Regions from separate parts of the Kitasatospora sp. NPDC059599 genome, predicted to be linked through region 2. Evidence: riboswitches for the same ligand, from Rfam matches in the RefSeq annotation. Region 2 holds a riboswitch; the other holds the start of a gene.
What was found. Region 2 has a riboswitch for cyclic di-AMP ahead of ACFV04_RS20895 (NlpC/P60 family protein). Riboswitches for the same ligand answer to the same signal wherever they lie in the genome.
Positions count from the first base shown of each region.

Region 1: it holds a riboswitch for cyclic di-AMP, as region 2 does, so the genes downstream of both, ACFV04_RS33470 (transglycosylase family protein) here and ACFV04_RS20895 (NlpC/P60 family protein) in region 2, are expected to answer to the same signal.

Region 1 covers NZ_JBHWCL010000131.1:13,820-21,236, forward strand. Annotated here, with positions in the region: gene ACFV04_RS33450 (protein kinase) at 1-925, shown strand, start outside; gene ACFV04_RS33455 (MazG family protein) at 1,753-2,775, shown strand; gene ACFV04_RS33460 (SDR family NAD(P)-dependent oxidoreductase) at 2,863-3,288, opposite strand; gene ACFV04_RS33465 (cytochrome P450) at 3,555-4,913, shown strand; cyclic di-AMP (ydaO/yuaA leader) riboswitch at 5,157-5,320, shown strand; gene ACFV04_RS33470 (transglycosylase family protein) at 5,326-6,129, shown strand; gene eno (phosphopyruvate hydratase) at 6,403-7,417, shown strand, end outside.
Region 2 covers NZ_JBHWCL010000057.1:10,660-18,076, reverse strand. Annotated here, with positions in the region: gene ACFV04_RS20910 (glycosyltransferase 87 family protein) at 1-1,206, shown strand, start outside; gene ACFV04_RS20905 (hypothetical protein) at 1,310-2,332, opposite strand; gene ACFV04_RS20900 (NlpC/P60 family protein) at 2,512-3,558, opposite strand; gene ACFV04_RS20895 (NlpC/P60 family protein) at 3,785-4,906, opposite strand; cyclic di-AMP (ydaO/yuaA leader) riboswitch at 4,917-5,070, opposite strand; gene ACFV04_RS20890 (NlpC/P60 family protein) at 5,407-6,444, opposite strand; gene ACFV04_RS20885 (NYN domain-containing protein) at 6,644-7,417, opposite strand, start outside.

The sequences.
Region 1 (7,417 bases), on a different contig from region 2:
GTTGCGCCCCGACGTGCCGCAGTCGCTGGAACGGCTCGTCCTCGACCTCCTCGCCAAGCGCCCCGCCGAGCGCCCCGCTGACGCCCAGACCGTGTACGGGCGGCTGCTCCCGCTGCTGCCCCCGGCCGCAGGCACCCCGCAACCCCGCTACGCGCCGCTGCCCGACCCGGTACGGCCGTACCGCTTCCCGCACCAGCCACAGCCCACCGCCGCGGCTGCCGCCGAGGCCGCGCCGCCGGTCCGCTCGGAGCCGCGCCCCTTCCTGCGCACGCCCGTCCCGGCCGTCCCGGCCGCTCCCGCGGTCCCGCCCGCACCCGCCACGCCACCGCCGTCGCTCCCCGACCTGGGTGCCCAGTGCGCCCGCCTCTCCGACCTCGTGGACGCCGGCCACCACACCGAGGTGCTCGGCCTCGCCGCCCACCTGCTGCCCCGCGCCGAAGCCGAACTCGGCGACGCCGCACCACTGGTGCGCACCATCCGCACCATCCATGCCCGCACCCTCCTCCACGAGGGCCACCCCCAGCAGGCCCTCGTCGAGTACCGCCGCCTCGCCGCCACCGCCGACGGCGGCCCGCACGGCCCCCAAGGCCTCGACCACCGCTACCGCGCCGCCATCTGCCTCGACCGGCTCGGCCACGGCGCCGACGCCCTCGCCGAGTACCAGGCCCTCCTCGTCGCCCACACGGCCCGCCTCGAATCCGGCCTCGACACCGATCCCGAGCGCAACTACGACCTCCGCGAGCGCATCGGCCTCCACCTCGCCGCCACCGGCGACCCCCAGAACGCCTGGCAGTGGCTGCTTCCCCTGCTGCTCGAACGCGAACGCCGCGACGGCCCGCACCACCCGACCGTCCGTCGCCTGCGCGAATCCCTCTCCACCCTCCACCCCCACCACCCCACCCCCTGGCCCCCGTCCCCCCGCTGACCCGAGGCCCGCGCCCGGAGCCCGGAGCCCGGAGCGGGAAGTCGGCGGGTCCGACTTCCCCTGCCGAGGCGGGTGTACCGGCGCCGGCCGGACGCGTTCGACCGCGGGCCCCTGTGCCCGGCCCGACTGCTCCGCCGTCGACGAGCCGGCCGTTTCCACTGGTGGGACGGCCGAGGGGGAGGCGCGTGCGGCGTGTGGCGTGCCAGCCCGGCGCCACGCCGTTCGGGGCCTCGGCCCGCCGGCCCGGTAAGGACCATGCGGGTGTGCTGAACGTGCGGGAGCGGGAAGTCGGCGGATCCGACTTCCGGTGCGGCTTCCGCGCCCGTCGCGCAGGGCCCTGCCGCCGGTGAGCGGGCCGATCTCCCTGGGCCATCTCCTCCGCAGGGGCCCCTGGCCCCGGGCGGTGGCGCTCGGGAGCGGGACGTCGGTGGGGCCGAACCCCGGGCGTGCGGGGGAAGGTCGGGGCGGTACTCCTTCGTACCCCCGAGCGCTGTGCGGGCCTGCCGGCCCCCGTGGAGCGCGCCGGGAGCCGGGAGCCAGGAGCCAGGAGTCGGGCGCGGGAAGTCGGCGGGGTCGACGTCCCGCGCGTGCGGGGATGCCGGTCTGCCGGGGCCTTCGGCCCGGCCCGCTGTGGGGATGCCGGGCAGGTGCACCGGGCGCTTCCGGCGCGTGCCCCTGGGCCCGGGCGGTGGGGCTCGGGAGTGGGACGTCGGCTGGGCCGGCGGGTCCCTGTGCCGGGCGAGGCCGTCGGGGCGGCCTGTCCGAGGCTGTTGGGGCGGGTGGGGTGACGGCCGTGGTGGGTGGTGGCGGGCGGGTAGGTTCGGAGTGTGACGACGAATGCTCCGGGCGCCAAGTTGATTCTGCTGACCACCACCCACCGGGTGGCTCCCGGTTTGCTGGCGTGGCCGGCGTGGGAGGCGCTGCGGTCGGCGGGGCGGGTGCTGGTGGGGGACGAGGGGCATCCGCAGGTGGCCGCGGTGCGGCAGGCCGGGGTGACGGTGGAGGTGGCGCCGGCCGGGTCGGTGCCCGCGCTGGCGCGGTTGCTGACCGGGCAGCCGGCCGGGGCCGGGGCGACGGTGTGGCTGGGCGGCCCGGACGGGGATCCGGGGCTGACCGACGCGCTGGCGCGGCTGGCGGTGGAGCGGGCGGGTGAGGTGCCGGAGATCGAGGTGCTCCCGGGTTCGTACGACCTGCCGGGGTCGCGGCTGCTGGACCTGGTGACGGTGATGGACCGGTTGCGCTCGCCGGGCGGTTGCCCGTGGGACGCCGAGCAGACGCACGAGAGCCTGGTGAAGTACCTGGTCGAGGAGGCGTACGAGCTGGTCGAGGCGATCGAGGAGGGGGACCGGGACACGTTGCGCGAGGAGCTGGGCGACGTGCTGCTCCAGGTGTTCTTCCACTCCCGGATCGCGGAGGAGCACCCGACGGAGCCGTTCACCGTCGACGACGTGGCCGGTGACATCGTCGAGAAGCTGATGTACCGGCATCCGCACGTGTTCGGGGACGTCGAGGCCGGTGGCGCCGCCGAGGTGGAGGCGAACTGGGAGCAGCTGAAGGCGGCGGAGAAGGCGGACCGCGAGTCGGTGCTGGACGGTGTGCCGGCCGGGCTGCCGTCGCTGGCGTACGCGGCGAAGCTGGTGTCCCGGGTGCGCCGGGCGGGCTTCACGGGGGTTCCGGACGAGCCGTACGAGCTGCCGGACGCGCTGACGGCGGAGTCGGCGGGCGGGCTGCTGCTGGCGGTGGCACAGCGGGCGCACGACGCAGGGGTGGACGTGGACGCGGCGCTGCGCTCGGCCGCGCGCGGGTACCGGGACGCGGTGCGCGCGGCCGAGGGCCTCAAGCCGGAGTAGGGCCCCGGCCCTGCCGGAGGGCGGGGCGGAGGCCGGGCGGGCGGGGCCGGGCGGAGGCCGGGGGCCCGGGCTGGGCCCCCGGGGTGCTCAGGCCGCCCGGGCGGCGGTCTCGACCGGGTGCCGCTGCGGCGGGACGAGTTCCCCGATGGCCTCGCCGACGAGGACGACGAGTTCGGCGAGCCGTTCCAGGTCGAGGTGGTCGGGCAGGTCGGCGAGGGAGACGATGCGCTCGCCGTCCGGGCCCGCGACGGCGAAGAGGTCGATCGGTCCGAGGTGCTTCTCGGCGGTGTCGACGAGGGCGGCGACGTCGCTGGGGCGGCGGATGTCGCCGGACACGCCGACGACGGGGCAGCCCGTCCGGTCGAGTTCGGCGGCGAGGTCCTCGGCGATGCCGACGTGCTGGTCGGCGATCAGCATTCCGGCGGCGCCGGCCGCGGCGAACCGGCGGGCGAGGTCGGCGCCCGACCCGCCGTCGAGTACCGCGATGACGACGACTGACCCGCTGACCCGCATGGCCTGCTCCTCCCTGTGGGCGACACCGCACCGGCGCCCACGCGTACTGCGGAGGATCGTAGGCAGTTCCTGACCCTCCGCAACAGGGATTACCCCTCAGGTGACCAGGCTCACGCCCGCCGTCCGGCCAAGAGCTTTCCAAGAGCTGTCCACGGACCGTCCACGGGTCGTCCACGGAGCGTTGGCGCGCCCGTCGCACGCCGTTGTCGGGGGAGTCGCGCGCCGTCGGCGGAAGGGGGCGCGCACCCACCGGATACGGTCGTCCCATGCCAGCTCAGCCCGACTCCGCCCGGTCCGCCGCAGTGCCGTCCGACGACCCCGCCCGGCCCGCGGGAGCGCGGCCCGACGCCGCCGCTCCGCAGCTGTTCACCTGGGAGTTCGCCGCCGACCCGTACCCCGCCTACGCGTGGCTGCGCGAGCACGCCCCGGTGCACCGCACGACGCTGCCGAGCGGTGTCGAGGCCTGGCTGGTGACGAGGTACGCGGACGCCCGGCAGGCGCTCGCGGACGGCCGGTTGTCGAAGAACCCGGCGCACCACAGCGAGCAGGCGCACCGCACCGGCCGGGTGGGCATCCCGGGGGAGCGGCAGGCGGACCTGATGACGCACCTGCTGAACATCGACCCGCCGGACCACACCCGGCTGCGCCGACTGGTGTCGAAGGCGTTCACCCCGCGCCGGGTGGCCGAGTTCGAGCCGCGGGTGCAGCAGCTCACCGACCGGCTGATCGACGGCTTCGCGCAGCGCGGTTCGGCGGACCTGATCCACGAGTTCGCCTTCCCGCTCCCCATCTACGCGATCTGCGACATGCTGGGCGTGCCGGCCGAGGACCAGGACGACTTCCGCGACTGGGCGGGGATGATGATCCGGCACGGGGGTGGTCAACGCGGCGGCGTGGGCCGGGCGGTGAAGCGGATGCGGGCGTACCTGCTGGAGCTGATCCACCGCAAGCGGGCGGACCTCGGGGACGACCTGATCTCGGGCCTGATCCGGGCGAGCGACCACGGTGAGCACCTGACCGAGAACGAGGCCGCGGCGATGGCCTTCATCCTCCTCTTCGCGGGCTTCGAGACGACCGTGAACCTCATCGGCAACGGGACGTACGCGCTGCTGCGCAACCCGGAGCAGCGCCGGTCGCTGCAGGAGTCGGTGGCGCGCGGGGAGAGCGCGCTGCTGGAGACGGGGATCGAGGAACTCCTGCGCTACGACGGGCCGGTGGAGCTGGCGACCTGGCGGTTCGCGACGCGGCCGCTGACCATCGGCGGGGTGGACATCCCGGTGGGTGATCCGGTGCTGGTGGTGCTGGCCGCCGCGGACCGCGATCCGGCCCGGTTCTCGGACGAGAACACCCTGGACCTGGCCCGGAAGGACAATCCCCACCTGGGGTTCGGGCACGGCATCCACTACTGCATCGGCGCTCCGCTGGCCCGTCTGGAGGGGCGTGCCGCGCTGGCGACGCTGCTTTCCCGGCTGCCGGATCTGCAACTCGCGGAAAGTCCGGAGAATCTGCGGTGGCGCGGTGGCCTGATCATGCGTGGTCTGCGGGAACTCCCGGTCGAATTCAGTCCGGAGAGCCGCTCCCCGCACACGCCTCCGCACTCCCCTTACGCGCCTCCGACAAACTGACACAAGGTGACGAAACGGCGGGCGATGCACTGACGGGGCGTCGCCCGACGGCCTTCCGGCGGGGTGTGAACGGCCATCAAACCAGACATGGCGGCGCCGTTGGTAGGCGATCGGACACGTGCCGTAATTTCTGTGTGATATCGGTGATATGAGCTTGTGATCGGTCTGAGGATCTGTCTAGTCTCCCTGGAGTTCGCAGCTGCGGACCTCGTGCGCGGAACGCCGAATCCTGCCCGCCGCGCCACGGGAAACCGACCAGACCCTGGGCAGGGGCGGGGGAACCAGGTTTGTTGCCGTCCCCACGGCTTGGGGTGAAGCCGCCCGCGCGGAATCGTCCGCGCACGGCGGCCGGGCCACCTCCCGGTCCGAACCCGACAGCTCACCTCGCAGGCGTGCGGAGAGGGACCTCCTCATGCTGTTCGTTGGATCCGGCCGCCACCGTCGTCGCACTCAGACCGAGAAGGCCATCGCCGTCGCCGGTGTGGCCGGCGTCGGACTCGCGATGCCGCTCCTCACCGCCACCGGCGCCTCCGCCGCCCCCGCCTCCACCTGGGACTCCGTCGCCCAGTGCGAGAGCGGCGGCAACTGGAGCATCAACACCGGCAACGGCTTCTACGGCGGCCTGCAGTTCACCTCCAGCACGTGGAAGGCGTACGGCGGCACCGCCTACGCGCCGCAGGCCAACCAGGCCAGCAAGGGGCAGCAGATCTCGGTCGCCGAGAAGGTGCTCGCCGCGCAGGGCCCGGGCGCCTGGCCGGTCTGCTCCGTCAAGGCCGGTCTGAGCAAGGGCGGCGCCCCGGCGTCCGTCGACACCTCCTCGGACGCCAAGCCGCAGTCCGCCCCGCAGCAGCAGACGCCCAAGCGCCAGGCCCAGAAGCCGGTCGAGAAGCCGGTGCAGACGCCCGCGCAGAAGCCGGTCGAGAAGCCCGCGCAGAAGCAGGCCCCGAAGCACGCCGCGCCCGACCGGGCCGAGAAGCCCGTCGACCAGTCGGCGCAGCAGTACGCCCCCAAGCACGCGGCCCCGCGCGCCGCCCAGCCGGCCCCGGCCGCGCAGACCGGCCACGACTACACCGTCCGCTCCGGTGACACCCTGTCGTCGATCGCCACCGCCCAGGGCGTGTCCGGTGGCTGGCACGCGCTCTACGACGGCAACCGCGGCACGGTCGGCGGCGACCCGGACCTGATCATGCCCGGCCAGGTGCTGCACCTCGGCTGAGTCCGTCCGCACCGGCACCGGCCCGGTGCCGGGGTGCGAAGAGGGGGGTCGGCGCCGCCGGCCCCCTTCGTCCGCATTCGCCCGGTCCGGTGGGACAAGCTGGGACAAGCAGGTGAACTACCGGTGGGTAGTGGGGCCACACGCTGAGACGGGACCGAGGCCGACGTGGTCCCGGGAGCCCGGGCGGTTAGGCTCTGGTCCGTAACGACTCCGCAATCGTCCCGCTGACAGCGCCACCGTCAGCCGGACCCTGCTTCCGCAAGGAGATGCCTCGTGCCGTCCATCGATGTCGTCGTAGCCCGTGAGATCCTCGACTCCCGCGGCAACCCCACGGTCGAGGTCGAGGTCGGCCTCGACGACGGCAGCACGGGTCGTGCCGCTGTCCCCTCGGGTGCCTCCACCGGCGCCTTCGAGGCGCTGGAGCTGCGCGACGGTGACAAGAACCGCTACTTCGGCAAGGGCGTGGAGAAGGCTGTCCTCGCCGTCATCGAGCAGATCGGCCCGGAGCTGGTCGGCTACGACGCCACCGAGCAGCGCCTGATCGACCAGGCCATGCTGGACCTGGACGCCACCCCGGACAAGTCCTCGCTCGGCGCGAACGCCATCCTGGGCGTTTCGCTGGCCGTGGCGCACGCCGCCTCCGAGGCCAGCGACCTGCCGCTGTTCCGCTACCTGGGCGGCCCGAACGCGCACGTCCTGCCGGTCCCGATGATGAACATCCTCAACGGCGGCTCGCACGCGGACTCCAACGTCGACATCCAGGAGTTCATGATCGCCCCGATCGGCGCGGAGTCCTTCTCCGAGGCCGTCCGCTGGGGCGTCGAGGTCTACCACACCCTCAAGGGCGTGCTGAAGGAGCGCGGCCTGTCCACCGGCCTCGGCGACGAGGGCGGCTTCGCGCCGAACCTGGACAGCAACCGCGAGGCCCTGGACCTGATCACCGAGGCCATCCAGAAGGCCGGCTACGTGCCCGGCCGCGACATCGCGCTGGCCCTGGACGTCGCCGCCTCCGAGTTCTACAAGGACGGCGCCTACCAGTTCGAGGGCAAGGCCCTGTCGGCCGCCGAACTCATCGAGTACTACGCCGAGCTGGTCGCCGCCTACCCGCTGGTCTCGATCGAGGACCCGCTGGACGAGTCGGACTGGGACGGCTGGAAGGCCATGACCGTCAAGCTGGGCGACAAGGTCCAGCTGGTCGGCGACGACCTGTTCGTCACCAACCCGGCCCGCCTGGCCAAGGGCATCGAGACCGGCACCGCCAACGCGCTGCTGGTGAAGGTGAACCAGA
Region 2 (7,417 bases):
GTGTGGATGATCTACCACGCCTGGTACGGCGTGCTGCAGACCGGCACCTTCCCCTTCGACGACGTGACCTGGCAGTACCCGCCGGGCGCCGCCCTGGTGATCCTGCTGCCGGGCCTGCTGCCCTGGTCGTACCTGGTCTCGTTCTGGGTGATCTGCGGGGTCGCCGACGCCGCCGCGGCCGCCCTGCTGGTCCGCACCGGCCTGCGCCGGGGCCGGGCGCTGACCGGCGCCTGGATGTGGGTGGCGGGGGTCCCGCTGCTCGGCCCGATGATCTACAACCGCTTCGACGTCATCGTCACCGCGGTCACCCTGGCCGGCCTGCTGGCACTGATCCGCCGCCCGGCGGTCGGCGGGCTGTTGCTGGGCCTGGGCGGCATCGTCAAGGTCTGGCCGCTGCTCGGCCTGATCGGCACCCCCTCCGGCCGCCGCACCCGCCGTTCCTGGACGCTGGCGGGGGCCACCGCCGTCTCGATCGGCTTCCTGCTGGCGGCCGGCATGAACGGCGCCTTCGACTTCCTGGCCTTCCAGAAGGACCGCGGCATCGAGGTGGAGTCGGTCGGCGCCCTGCCGCTGCACCTGGCCCGGATCGCCGGGGGCTGGGACGGCCGGGTCACCATGAACTACGGCTCCCCCGAGATGCTCGGGCCGTGGGTCGGCGTGATCAGCAAGGTGATGATGGCCGGCACGGTGCTGGGCTTCCTCTGGCTGCTGCTGTGGCGCTTCACCTCCAAGCGCCGCAACGCGGCCACCATGTACGACGCGGCGCTGTGCGCGCTGCTGATCTTCGTGGTGACCAGCCGGGTGATCAGCCCGCAGTACCTGGTCTGGCTGGTCGGCGTCGCGGCGGTCTGCCTGACCGTGCGCGGCACCAGCCAGCGGCCGGTGGCGCTGCTGATCCTGATCGCCTGCCCGCTGACGCTGGTCGAGTTCCCGACGATGTTCACCCAGGTCCTGGCCAGCGACCCGCTCGCGATCACCGTGCTGGCCCTGCGCAACCTGCTGCTGGTGGCCGCCGCCGTGCTCTCCTGCGTCCGGCTGTGGCGCTCCACCCGCGGCGAGGCACCGCTGCCGCCGACGGTGGTGCTGGACCGGGACCCGGCCGCGCTGCCGGCCACGGGCTACCCGGTGCGCCCGGGCATCGCGTACGAGCAGGACCTGCTGGACGGCATCGACCACCCGGGCGCGCCGGCCGAACAGCGGCGCTGAACCGGCCACACCGGACCACGCCGGACCGGGCCCGAGCAGGAGGGCCGGACTCCGGCCGTCGGTTCCGGCCGTCGGTTCCGGTCGTCGGTTCTGGCCGTCGGCCTCAGTCCTTCAGCGCCGCCACCTCGGCCTGCCAGAGCCTGGTGAACTCACCGAGGCCGACGCCCAGTTCGGCGCGCAGCAGCCGGTCCGTCCGGCGCTCGCGATCCTCGTCCGTCCCGTCGGCCGCGCCGACCGCCCGGTAGAAGGCGACCAGCCGCTGCGGCCCGTAGCGGCGGGCGATCAGCTCGCAGGCCAGCCAGGACTGCTCGTAGGCCTGGGCGATGCCGGCGGCCCCGGCGGCGAAGTCCCGGTCCTCGGGCAGGTCGGCGGGCAGCCGCCCGGCGGCGACGTCCCGGGCCAGCTCGGGGGCGATCTGCTGCGGGCTGCGGCCGGAGTCGCGGTAGGCGGTCCAGTCGGCGACGCCCTCGGAGAGCCACAGCGGCGTCCAGGCCCGGGTGTCGGACCTGGTCGCGACGTGGGTGGCCTCGTGCGTGATGACCACCTGCCGGCCGAAGTCGCTGAGGCGCCCGTACGCCTCGGGGTTGACCAGCACCCGGTCCGCCGGGGTGTGCCGGGGCGCGCCGGGGGCGGCCACGGTGACCGCCGCCATGCCCGCCCAGCCCGCCGGGTCGACCTCCAACAGTCGCGCGAACTGCTCCTCGGTGGCGGGCAGTTCGAGCAGCAGCCGACCGGCCCACGCCCCGCCCCAGACCTCCTCGACGGCCGGTACCGCCCGGTCCCCCACCGCGACCAGTCCGGCCGGGTCGGGTCCGTCGGCCGACCCGAGCACCAGACAGTGCGCGCCCGGCGCCGACCGTCCGGGGCCGAAGTCCCAGAGCGCCGGCGGCCCGCTCGCACTCTCCTCGCGCTCGACCCGCCAGCCGTCCTGGGCCCCGGTCAGCGCGATCCGGCGCGGGTACACCACGGGGTCGTCGTCGTACCCGGCGATCCGCACCACCAGGTCGGCCGCGGCGGTCAGCCGGTCCGGCCCGCCGCCCGCGGCGAGCACCAGGTTGCGGTACGCCGCCCCGACCACCGGAAGCCCCGAACGGGCCGGCAGCGAGCGTGCCCGCTCCGCCAGCACCGCGGCCACCTCGGCGCGCCGATCGGCCGCCTGCCGGGCCGGTGCCGCCGCCGGGGCGACCGGCGGCAGCGACAGCTGGGCCAGCCCGCCGGCCGCGAGCAGCAGCGCACCCCGCCGCGACAGCGCGCGACGGGGCCGGTCTATCGGATGCGGCCCGTGGGGGCCGCACGTCGAGGCGCTCAGAGCCGGACCACCCCCGAGACCGGCATGGCGTTGACGCTCTCGTAGCGGACCTTGGCGCCCGGGTAGGGGGCGTGCACGATCACGCCGCCGCCGGCGTACATGCCGACGTGGTGCATGTCCCGGTAGAAGATCACCAGGTCTCCCGGTCGCGCTTCGGAGAGGTTGATCCGCCGGCCGGCGTACGCCTGGGCCTGCGAAGTGCGCGGCAGGGTCACTCCTGCCTGCCGCCAGCTGTAGTACATCAGACCGGAGCAGTCGAACGCGCGGGGCCCGGTGGCTCCGTAGACGTACGGAGCCCCGACCATCCGCACCGCGGCGGCCAGCGCGGCCGCCCCGCGCTCGGAGGCGGCCGGGGCGGAGCCGAGGTCCAGCCGGTCGGTGCCGCGGGTGGCGCGCTGTTCGGCGTCCCGGGCGTCCTGGGCGGTCATCCTGGCCCGTTCGCCGGCGCCCAGGCCGTTGAGCAGCTTCTGCGCTGCGGCGAGCCGCTGCTGGATCTGCTGCTTGCCGTCGGCGAGCGAGCGGCGGGCCTCGTCCAGTTCGGCGAGCTTGCCGGTCGCCTCGACGCGCCGCTGGTCGAGCCGGCGCTCGCGGGCGACCAGCTCGTGCAGCGTCTCCTGCTGCCGCTGCGCCTCCTGGCCCATGGTCCGGGCCCGGGCCAGGTACCCCTCCGGGTCGGAGGACAGCATCAGCTGGGCGGCCTGGGCCATCCCTCCGCCGCGGTACTGCGCCCCGGCCACGGTCGCCAGACTGCCGCGCAGCTCGTTGAGCTGGTCCTGGGCGACGGCGATCTCGCCCTGGAGGATCGTGGTCTCGCCCTGGAGGCGCCGTTGGGCCTCCAGGGCCGCGTTGTACTTCTCGGACGCCTGCTCGGCCTCCTCGTAGAGCTGCTCGACCTGCGCCTTGACCTCCTTGCGGTCGGTCGGGTCCGGGCTGCCGGGGGCGGCCTGGGCGCTGCCTCCGGTCGCGACGCCGAGCGCGGTGGTGGCGGCCGCCGTCAGCACCAGCGCGCGGGCGAGCAGTTGGGAACGGCGGTGCACGGGCATGGCGGCAACGGCTCCAATCCGGCGGCGCGGCCCCGCCGCCGCCCCACTGCGGGCGGCCGTCGAGCGGGAGTCCGGTGGCAGACGTTAGCGAGTCCGGGCAAGCGAGTCCAAACCCCTCCGGACCCGAATATTTGACTCCTAATCGGACATCAGCCCGAGCAGCCGGAAAAGCCGCAGGCCCGGCCTTCCGTGGTGGAAGACCGGGCCCGGAGGCGCCGAGCGGGGATCAGACCCGCACGATGCTGCTCAGCGGCATGTTGGTGACGGCCTCGTAGCGGACCGACGCACCCGGCTTGGGAGCGTGCAGCACCTGGCCGTTGCCGGCGTAGATGCCGACGTGGTGGGCGTCCCCGAAGAAGATCAGGAGGTCGCCGGGCTGGGCCTGGGACAGGTCGGTGCCGATCCGGGTGCCGGCGTGCGCCTGCTCCTGCGAGGTGCGCGGCAGCGAGACGCCGACCTGGTTGAACGCCCAGACCATCAGGCCGGAGCAGTCGAAGGAGCTCGGGCCGGTGGCGCCCCACACGTACGGGCTGCCGACCTTGGAGGCCGCGGCGGAGAGCGCGGCGGCACCGCGCGAGCTGCCGGGGGCCGGGAGCGCGCCGGCCGGCGTGGACGAGGGCGCCGACAGGTTGGTGCGGCTGTTGTCGCGCGAGGCGCGGTCGGCGGCCTGCTGCTGGGCCTTCGCGGCGTCGGCCTGGGCCTTGGCGTCGGCGGCGGCCTTCTCCTCGGCCGCGCGCAGCGCCTGGCGCTCCTGCTCGGTCAGGGTGTTGAGCAGGTCCTGGGCGGCCTTCAGCTTGTTCTGGACCTCGTCCTTGGAGGCCTTCAGCTGCTGGGTGGTCGACTCCAGCTCGGCGAGCTTGCCCTGGGCCTCGGCGCGGCCCTGGTCGAGCTTGCGCTGCTGCTCCTGGAGCTGCTTCAGCTGGTTCTTCTGGGTGTCGCCGGCCTGGTTCAGCGTGCCGGCCTGGGTGAGGAAGTTGTCCGGGCTGGACGAGAACATCAGCTGGACGGTCGGGGATATGCCGCCGTTGCGGTACTGCTCCCCGGCGATCTGGGCGAGGCCGCCCTGCAGGTCGGTCACCTGCTCCTGCTGGCGGGCCACCTGGTCCTGAAGACCGGAGACCTGCTTCTCCAGCGTCTGCTGCTTCTCCTGGGCGGCGTTGTACTGCTCGGTCGCCACCTCGGCCTGCACGTTGAGCTGGTCGACCTGCTCCTTGACCTGGTCCTTGGTCGGCTGCGGGTCGGCGTGCGCGCCGGACTGCGCGGAGAGGGCGACGGCTGCGGCGGCGACACCGGTCAGGATCGAGACACGGGCGCGGCCTGCTGGCTTGGGACGACGATGGGACGCCACGAAGGCGGGCTCCTTCTTCCTACGTCCGCCTACCGGGTGAGCTGACGGGTTCGGGCCGGAAGCATGCCCTACGACGCCTCACGGCCGTTCCACCGGCCGACCTGGCGCCGATTCACCCCGGAGGAACGTGGTTCCCCGGCTCCGCTGCGCAGCGCCCCCGCTTGCTGGGCTCCCCTGTCGGGCAGTCGCTTCGACCTGCCCCGCTGCCTCGCGAACTCGACGGTGACCACCGCCGCCACCCTGGCTGGGTGATCGACACTGCGGTGCTCTGGGGCATGACCCTAGTAACTGAACCGTGATCGGTTCAAATCCTTGTCAGAAAAAAGACGGAAGATTACCCAAGTTCCTTTGTGAAAATGACCGATGGTGACCATTGCCGTACGCAAGGCTGATCAGGTCTCACCCGTTGGTCGCAAAACGCTCGAAAACCTGAACACCACCCCCGACGGGGGTGGTGCGGATCACAGGGGCCGGTCGAACCTCTCCGGCGTGTCGGGCCGTCAGACCCGGCGGATCGTGTTGATCGGCATCGCGTCGGCCTTCATCACCTTCACCACGTCACCGGTGTGCGGCGCGTGGACCACCATGCCGTTGCCGATGTACATCCCGACGTGGTGCATGTCGCCGCCGTAGATGACCAGGTCGCCGGGCTGCGCCGCGGCCAGCCCGGGCACCGCGGTGCCGTAGTGGCCCTGCTCCTGCGAGGTGCGCGGCAGCGAGACGCCCGCCTGGCCGTACGCCCAGAGCATCAGCCCGGAGCAGTCGAAGGTGCTCGGCCCGGTGGCGCCCCAGACGTACGGGGAACCCTGCTTGCTCATCGCCTTGGCCACGGCCACGGCCGCGTAGCCGCTGGCCGGCGGCAGGTTGCTCAGGTCGACCCGGTCGCTGCCGCGCGAGGCCCGGTCGTCCTGCGCCTGCTGGGCCTTCAGCGCGGCGCGGTCGGCGGCGCTGAGCGAGTTCAGCAGGTCCTGGGCGGCCTGCAGCTTGGTGTTGACGTCCGCCTTGGCCTGGTTCAGGTCCTTGGTGGTGGTGTCGAGGGAGGCCAGCACGGCGGCGGCCTCGGACTTCTCCTGGTCCAGCCGGCGCTGCTGGTCCAGCAGCCCCTTGAGCGCCTCGGCCTGGCTGGCGCTGGCCTGCTGGACGGTGGAGGCCTTCTGGAGGTAGCCGGACGGGTCGGAGGAGAGCATCAACTGGACGGAGGGGTCGATGCCGTTGGTGCGGTACTGCTCGCCCGCGACCTCGGCCAGCCCGCCCTGCAGCTGGGTCATCTGCTCCTGGCCGCGGGCCACCTGGTCCTGCAGCTGGTCGGCCTGCTTGCGCAGCTGGTCGGACCGCTCCTTGGCGCCGTTGAACTTCTCCGCCGCCTGCTCCTGCTCCTCCTGGAGCTGGTCGATCTGCGCCTTGACGTCCGTCTTGTTCGGCTGCGGCGCGGCGTGGGCGGCCACCTGGGCCGAGAGGGCGACCGCGGTCGCAGCGGCAGCGGTGAGCACGGAGACCCGCGCGCGGCTCGGCTGCTTGGGACGGCGGTGGGAGGCCAAGGGACCGGCTCCTTCTTCCAACGGACTCACCCGATTGGATGAGATTCCGGAAAATAGGTTTGACGGCAGACCCTAGTGCGGATCTACCGGTTTTGCCACTCCCCCGAAGGCGTGAACTCCGTTTCCCACACCGACTTCACCGGACCCGCACACCACTGCGAAACCGGCGCTGAGCAGGCGTCATCCCGCCCGGCCCGGTTCAGGGCCGGGCCAGCCGGTTCAGCAGCAGCACCGACGCCACCGGGCGCGCGCCCGCCTTCCGCACGCCCTCCGCGACCTCCCGGTCGGCGGACACCACCACCACCGGACGGCCCTGCGGCTCCGCCCGCACCAGGCGGCGGATCAGCTCGTCCGCGGTCTCCCCCGTCCGGCTGAACCGCACCCGGACCCCGCGCGGCGGCGCCATCATCACCGGAACGTCCAGGTCCTGCCCGTCGAACACGCAGGTGACCTCCGCCTGCGTGCGCTGCGCCAGCATCGCCAGCCCGCCCAGCAGCCGGATCCGCTGCTGCTCCAGCGGCAGCGTCGGATAACCGGTCTTGGTCACGTTGTAGCCGTCCACCACCAGGTGCACCTGCGGGATCGCCAACAGCTGGTCCAGCAGCGCCGGGTCGTCCTCGGCCAGCCCCCGCCGGGCCACGTCGTGCGGGGAGGCCGCCCCCGGCACCACCGCCTCCACCAGGTCCGCCGGGCGGATCTGGGAGACCGGCAGCGCCAGCTCCCGCTGCAGCCCCTGGGCCGACTGCAGCATCGTGTCCAGCAGCAGCCGCAGCCTCATGTCCTCGACGCTGCGCCCCTCGCGGGCGGACCGGCGGCCCTGCTCGGCGGCGGTCTCCAGCTCGGAGACCCGGTGCTTGAGCCGCCGCGCCTCGGTCTCGGCGGCGCTGCGCTCGGCCGCGCCCTGGGCCTTCAGGGCCTCCAGCTCCCCGGCCACCCGGCGCGTCTCCGCCTGCGCCCGGCGGGTGTCGCTCTC